Linked DNA regions of Flexivirga oryzae. The protein of the gene in region 2 interacts with the protein of the main gene of each other region in a pairwise test. Links are inferred from orthologs where the notes say so. Each region holds a gene or a part of one and is shown on either strand. Other genes may lie near its edges.

The links.
Region 1: the proteins of FHU39_RS19105 (region 2) and clpS interact in binary tests that used the Escherichia coli proteins (3 or more experiments, as listed by UniProt). The link is inferred for Flexivirga oryzae from one-to-one orthologs.

Annotation. Positions count from the first base shown.
Region 1 is NZ_JACHVQ010000001.1:893,457-896,738, reverse strand. Bases 264-3,230 are described here. They hold clpS (ATP-dependent Clp protease adapter ClpS), read right to left. Parts: upstream 1,915-3,230; coding sequence 1,612-1,914; downstream 264-1,611. Other genes in these bases: FHU39_RS04010 (nicotinate phosphoribosyltransferase), read left to right, coding at 2,030-3,230; FHU39_RS04020 (DUF2017 domain-containing protein), read right to left, coding at 1,027-1,608; gltX (glutamate--tRNA ligase), read right to left, coding at 264-1,002. Also shown: more of gltX, read right to left, coding at 1-263; more of FHU39_RS04010, read left to right, coding at 3,231-3,282. UniProt on the Escherichia coli protein: Involved in the modulation of the specificity of the ClpAP-mediated ATP-dependent protein degradation.
Region 2 is NZ_JACHVQ010000003.1:463,903-467,175, forward strand. Bases 24-2,981 are described here. They hold FHU39_RS19105 (Dps family protein), read right to left. Parts: upstream 1,765-2,981; coding sequence 1,282-1,764; downstream 24-1,281. Other genes in these bases: FHU39_RS19090 (GNAT family N-acetyltransferase), read left to right, coding at 24-165; FHU39_RS19095 (aminoacyl-tRNA deacylase), read right to left, coding at 146-616; FHU39_RS19100 (SIP domain-containing protein), read right to left, coding at 746-1,168; FHU39_RS19110 (MFS transporter), read left to right, coding at 1,882-2,981. In the rest of the region: more of FHU39_RS19090, read left to right, coding at 1-23; more of FHU39_RS19110, read left to right, coding at 2,982-3,138; ald (alanine dehydrogenase), read left to right, coding at 3,269-3,273.

The DNA.
Region 1 (3,282 bases), on a different replicon or contig from region 2:
GTGGCCGTTCAGCCAGTTGAGCTTGTCGAGGTTGAACACCGCACCGGCCGGGTTGATCTTGTGCCAGTCGAAGTGCTTGCTGAACTCTTCGAAGCTGAACGTCTCCCGCTCCGACCCATCTTCCTCGATGATCGGCGGATGCCCTTGCAATGCAAGGAAGTTGACCAGCGCCTCCGGGAGATAACCCTGCTCCTGGAACCACGTGAGCTTGGCCCACGGGCTCTTGCGCTTGGAGATCTTGGCCTTCTTCTCGTCACGCAGCAACGGGATGTGCGCGAACTGCGGCGCCTCCCAGCCCAGCCACTGGTAGAGCAGGATGTGCTTGGGGGTTGAGGAGATCCACTCCTGCCCCCGCACCACATGGGTGATCTCCATCAGGTGGTCGTCGACCACGACCGCCAGGTGGTAGGTCGGGAAGCCGTCCGCCTTGAGGATCACCTGGTCGTCGGGCTTGGGGGCCTTGGTCGGCCCCATGATGAGGTCGTCGAACGCCAGCGGCACGTCGTCCGGGATGAGCATGCGCACGACCGGCGTCTCGGTGAAGCCGGGCAGCTGCGACCGCTCCTCCTTGGTCTTGCCCAGGCACATCCGGTCGTAGCCGGTGGGCTGCTTGGTCTTCTGCTGGACCTCGCGCATCTCCTTCAACCGCTCGCTGGAGCACCAGCAGTGGTAGGCGTGCCCGTCGGCGATGAGCTGCTCGACATACGGCTGGTAGGTGTCCAGTCGCTCGGACTGCTTGTACGGCGCGAACGGGCCGTCCTTGTCCGGCCCCTCGTCCCAGTCGAGGTTCAGCCAGTGCAGCGTGTCGTAGAGCTGCTGCTCGCTGTCCGCCTGGAAGCGGGTGCGGTCGGTGTCCTCGATGCGCAGGATGAAGCTGCCACCCTGCTGGCGCGCGAAGGCCAGGTCGAAGATCGAGACGTATGCCGTGCCGACGTGCGGGTCGCCGGTGGGCGACGGCGCGACGCGGAGGCGGGGCTTGCGGACGGTTTCAGACTCGCTCATGATGCCCCAGATGCTACTTGCCCCCTACAACATCGCACCGGCCAGTGACTCCTGCATCCAGGTCAGGAAGTCGTAGTACAGGCCGATGACCACCCGCGGATCCTGCGATCCGTCCACCGCCGCCTGCGCGAGCTCCTGCTGCAGCCGCTCGCTGTCCTCGTCGCTGCGCAGCTCCAGGCGCTCCCCCAGCGCGAGGCGGACGTCCGCCAGCCCGATCAGCAGCGCCTGCGCCTGCCCGACGTCCAGCTCCAGCCTGTCGCGGTGGGCCGGCTGGTCCAGCGCCTCGATCGCCGTCGACAGGTTGGCGGTCTTGCGCTGCCGCAGACCGTGCTCGGTGAGCGCGCGGAACTCGGCCGCCACCTCGGGGTCACCGCGGTGGCCGTCGGGCAGCAGCCGGGCCAGCGCCGGGTCGCGACCCGCGACCTCCTCCGGGTCGGGGGCCGACCCGAGACCGGCGAGCAGGTCCTCCACCGGGTCACCGCTGCTGCCGCCGCTGGGCTCGAGCAGCTGCCGGGTCTGGTCCAGCAGCTCGCGCACGATGGCGCGTTCGTTGTCGTCCAGCCGGGCGACGATGCGGGAACCCTTGCGTTTGAAGGCGGTCGCCATGGTTCAGGTGTCCTTCTCGAACGTTGCCCACAGGCCGTAACCCTGCATCGCCTCGGTGTCGGTCTCCATCCGCTCACGCGGCCCGGACGACACGACCGCCTTGCCCTCCCGGTGCACGGTCATCATCAGCTTCTCGGCCTTGGCCTTCGGGTAGCCGAAATAGCTCTGGAAGACCCACGAGACGTAGGACATCAGGTTGACCGGATCGTTCCAGACGATGGTCACCCAGGGCTTGTCGGTCTCCGCGACCGCGTCGGCGTCGAGGTCGACGTCGGGCGAGGCATGCTCCGGAGGCGCAACAGACACGGTCTCAACGATAGGCAAGAGCAGCGGTGGACCGCGAGGCTGCCCTACAGTGACGCACGTGACGACATCCGCCGGCGTGTCCACCGCGCTGCTGACCGACCACTACGAGCTGACCATGCTCAGCGCCGCACTCCGCGACGGCACCGCGGGACGACGCAGCGTGTTCGAGGCGTTCGGCCGCCGCCTACCCGACGGACGGCGCTACGGCGTGGTCGCCGGCACCGGCCGCCTGCTGGACGCGCTCGCCGACTTCCGCTTCGGTGACGCCGAGCTGTCGTTCCTGCGCGAGCACAAGGTGGTGGACGAGCCGACCCTGGAGTGGCTGTCGTCCTACCGCTTCACCGGCGACGTCTGGGGGTATGCCGAGGGCGAGGTCTACTTCCCCGGCTCCCCGATGCTGATCATCGAGTCGACCTTCGCCGAGGCGGTGGTCCTGGAGACGCTGGTGCTGTCGATCCTCAACCACGACACGGCGATCGCGTCGGCGGCCAGCCGGATGACGGCGGCCGCCGAGGACCGGCCGTGCATCGAGATGGGCTCCCGGCGTACCCATGAGGAGGCCGCGATCGCGGCCGCGCGGGCGGCATACATCGCCGGCTTCACCACGACGTCCAACCTCGAGGCGGGCCGCAGGTACGGCGTGCCGACCACCGGCACCGCGGCGCACGCGTTCACCCTGCTGCACGACGACGAGCGCGCCGCGTTCCAGTCGCAGGTGGACACGTTCGGCACCGACACGACGCTGCTGGTGGACACCTACGACGTGACCAACGCGGTCAACCTGGCCATCGAGATCGCCGGTCCGCAGCTCGGCGCGGTCCGGCTCGACTCCGGCGACCTGCTGCAGCAGGCGCGCGAGGTGCGCGAGCAACTCGACTCGCTCGGTGCGACCAGCACCAGGATCGTGGTCACCTCCGACCTGGACGAGTTCGCGATCGCCGCGCTGCAGGCCGGGCCGGTCGACGGTTACGGCGTCGGCACCCAGCTGGTCACGGGTTCGGGCGCTCCCACCGCCGGTCTGGTCTACAAGCTCGTCGCCCGGGAGGACTCCTCCGGCGAACTGCTGGGCGTGGCGAAGAAGAGCAAGGACAAGACGAGCATCGGTGGGCGCAAGTACGCGTTCCGACGACGCGATCCACGCGGCGTCGCAGAGGCAGAGGTGATCGGCATCGGTGCCGCAGCGGCCAACGACCCTTCGACGGGGCTCAGGACGAGTGCTGACGACCGGACCCTGCTGGTGCCCCTCGTGGAGCACGGTGAGCGGGTGTTCACCGGCACCCTCGACGACGCCCGCAAGCGGCACACGACCTCTCGGGGAGAGCTACCGCCCACGGCCCGGCAGATGTCCCGCGGCGAGCCGGTGATTCC
Region 2 (3,273 bases):
GCCGATGTCTTCGAGATCGGCCGGACGCACGGCGCCACCGGCTTCGAGCTGTCGACCGACTCGCGAACCGGCGCCCTCGGCCTCTACACCGGCCTCGGCATGGAAGTCACCAGCACGTGGGTCAACCTCGCCGCGCGACTCGGTGTCACGTCATCGGGTCCGTGACATCGGCGACCCGGGCATGCAGGGCCCGGATGACGTCCTCGGCGGTCACCGTCGCCGAGACGCCGTGGCCACCGCCGCCGATCGAAATCGTGCCCGTGACACGGGAGTCCGCGATCACCGGCCAGGCCTGTGCAGCGCCGAAGGGCGTGATGGTCCCGCGTTCGTAGCCGGTCACGTCGAAAGCCGTCGCTGCGTCCGGCATCGAGAGTCGTTTGACGCCGAGCAGGTCGCGCAGTTTCGGCCAGGAGATCTTCCGGTCGCCCGGTACCAGCACGAAGAGGAAGTCGTCCTCGTCGCGGCGGACCACGATCGTCTTCGCGATCTGGGCCGGCTCGATGCCGCGGACCGCGGCCGCCTCGGCCAACGACGGGACCGGTCCGTGCCGAACGATCTCATGGTCGATACCGGCAGCGGTCAGTGCCGCCGCCGCACGTTCCTCGCCGGTGCTCATCGGTCACTGCCTGCCTGTCGATGGTTGCTCCGTCACACCGCAACGTTCGCGGATGCTCCCGTCATACCAGCGAGCAGTCAGTCAGGTCGGACGAGGGCCGACGCGGGGCAGGCGAGCGGACCGTTACGGTCAGCCGATCGCGCCCGACCGGGTCACCACGATGTCGCCGAGCGACTCCAGGTGGTGACACTCGTCGACGAACAGCACCTCGCGCACCACCTCGACGGCCCGGACGCCCGCGGCGCCGATGAACAGGTGATGGCACCTGTTCAGGTGGCGGTCCCCCTCGACCAGCCATTCACGTGCCCAGCAGGTGAGGCTCTCGGCGAGGCGCCCACCGGGTGCGGCGTCGGCCGTGCGCGGCAGCCACTGCACGGTGACCCGGTCCGGCGTCGAGAGTGCCGGCGGCCCCGACTCGATCGGCGTCTCGATCAGCACTTGGCCGAAGGCGTCAGCGGGCAACGCGGCGACGAGTTGTGCGACGACCTCCAGGTCGCGCTCGTCGCCGGCGATCAGCACGTGGGTCGACGGACCCCGACGGTGGCGATTCATGGCACCACTGTAACTTAGCCAAGCCTTACCTAAAACCCGGGTCCCATTCTGCGGAACGCGGCAGGGCGGGCGGCCACTGGCCGCCCGCCCTGATCCGTGGTGGTGGTGCCTGCTCAGCTCGCGTTGTGCGCCTCGAGCAGCCAGCGGTCCTTGGTCAGTCCGCGCTCGATCTCGATCGCCACGTCCTGGCTGGCCAGGTCGACCTCGTCGAGGCCCTTGATCGCGGCCCGGACGGTCACCAGTGCGGCGTCGATCTGCGCGATCACCTCGGCCACGGTAGCCGGCCACTGCTGGAAGCCCTCGGACAGTGCCGGAAGGGTGTTCTTCTCCGCGACCGTCTGCAGTCGGGAGTCGAGCGGCAGCCCGAGCGCGACGACGCGCTCCGCGGCCGTGTCCGCATAATCCTGGGCGTGCGACACGACGCCGTCGAGCAGCTCGTGGATGCCGATGAAGCTGCCGCCGCGGACGTGCCAGTGGGCCTGCTTGCCGTTGACGACGAGCGCTTCGAGATCGATGACGACCGGCGTGAGGAACTGTGCGGCTCCGGAGGCCAACTCGGACGTCGTGGTGGTGGAGGAGGACTTGGTGGTTGCCATTACTGTCGCCTTTCGCCTTATCTGTACAGAGTCCAGAATTTCCCACTTCCGGACCGCGCGCAAGCAAGCCAAGGCTGACCTTCCCGGCCGACGCCGACCGCTCTATACAGTGGACCGATGTCGGAGGGGGAGCGGGCCAGGGGCAAACCCGGGCTGCCAACCGCCTTCTGGCGATTGTGGATCGGCGAGACGGTGTCGTCGTTCGGCACGTACGTCACCCTGCTCGCCCTGCAGGTGCTGATCCTGGTCACACTGCACGGCAACGCGCAGGACGTCGGCTGGGTGAACTCGTGCCGCTGGTTGCCCTACTTGCTCTTCGGACTCGTCGCGGGGGCGTGGGTCGAGCGCCGGCGGCGACAGCCCGTCATGGTCGTCACCGACCTGGCGGCCGGTGTGCTGCTCACCCTGGTCCCGCTCGCGTGGGTCGCCGGGGTGCTGTCCGTGCCGGTGCTCGCTGCGCTCGTGTTCCTGTATGGCGCAACGACGCTCGTCAACGCGGCGGCGTCCATGGCGGTCCTGCCCCGCGTCATACCGCTGGCGCAGCTGCAACGCGGTCACGCCTTCCTGGACGGCTCGGATGCCGTTGCGCAGACGGCGGGCCCGGCGCTGGCGGGAGTCCTGATCCGGGTGGTCGGTGCTCCGTTCGCGGTCCTCATCGACGCGCTGAGCTACCTGTTCTCCGCGGCGATGATGGCCTCTCTGCGGATCGAGGAGCCGCGGACGCAGCCCGCGGCCGCACGACGCAACGTACGCAGCGAGATCCGCGACGGGATCGGCTGGATCTACCGCGGCCCGCATCTGCGAGCGAACGCGATCAACACGCATGTGTGGTTCGCGGCCAACGCGATCCTCGGCGTCGTCGTGCCCACCTACGGGCTGCAGACCCTGCATCTCTCGGTCATCCAGTTCAGCATCACCACCGCCGTCGCAGGCGTCGGTGCGGTCGTCGGGGCGGCGGTGACCACGGTCGTCGGTCGGCGACTCGGGACCGGACGCACCGTCATCGCCACCCAGTTCGTGACGATCGCAGGGGTGCTGGTGATGGCACTCGCCGCGACGGCTGGCGGCTGGCACGTGGCCGCGATCCTCGCACTCGGGCAGGGCCTGCACGGTGTCGCGATGGGTGCGAGCAACTCGCACGAGATGGCATACCGGCAGACCATGACGCCGGACCACCTCCAGGCCCGCACGAACATCACCATGCACGCGTTCAACCGGGCCGTGGTCGTCGTCGTGGCGCCGCTGGCCGGGCTGCTCGCGACCGTCGCGGGCACCCGTGCAGCGCTGATCGTCGCGGCAGCCATCTTCACGGTTGCGGTCGCGATCCTGATCGCGTCGCCGTTCCGCACGGTCGACCTCACCGCTGCGAGCTAGGCGCCGGGCGCGCCATACAAGAAAGCGCAGCGACCAGCGGCCGGCGCACCGAGGTGCTAGACCTGAAACCGGACGATCCGCACGTGGTCACGGCAGCCGATGGCCACCGAGCCAGAAGGAGCACGCGCCAGTGAA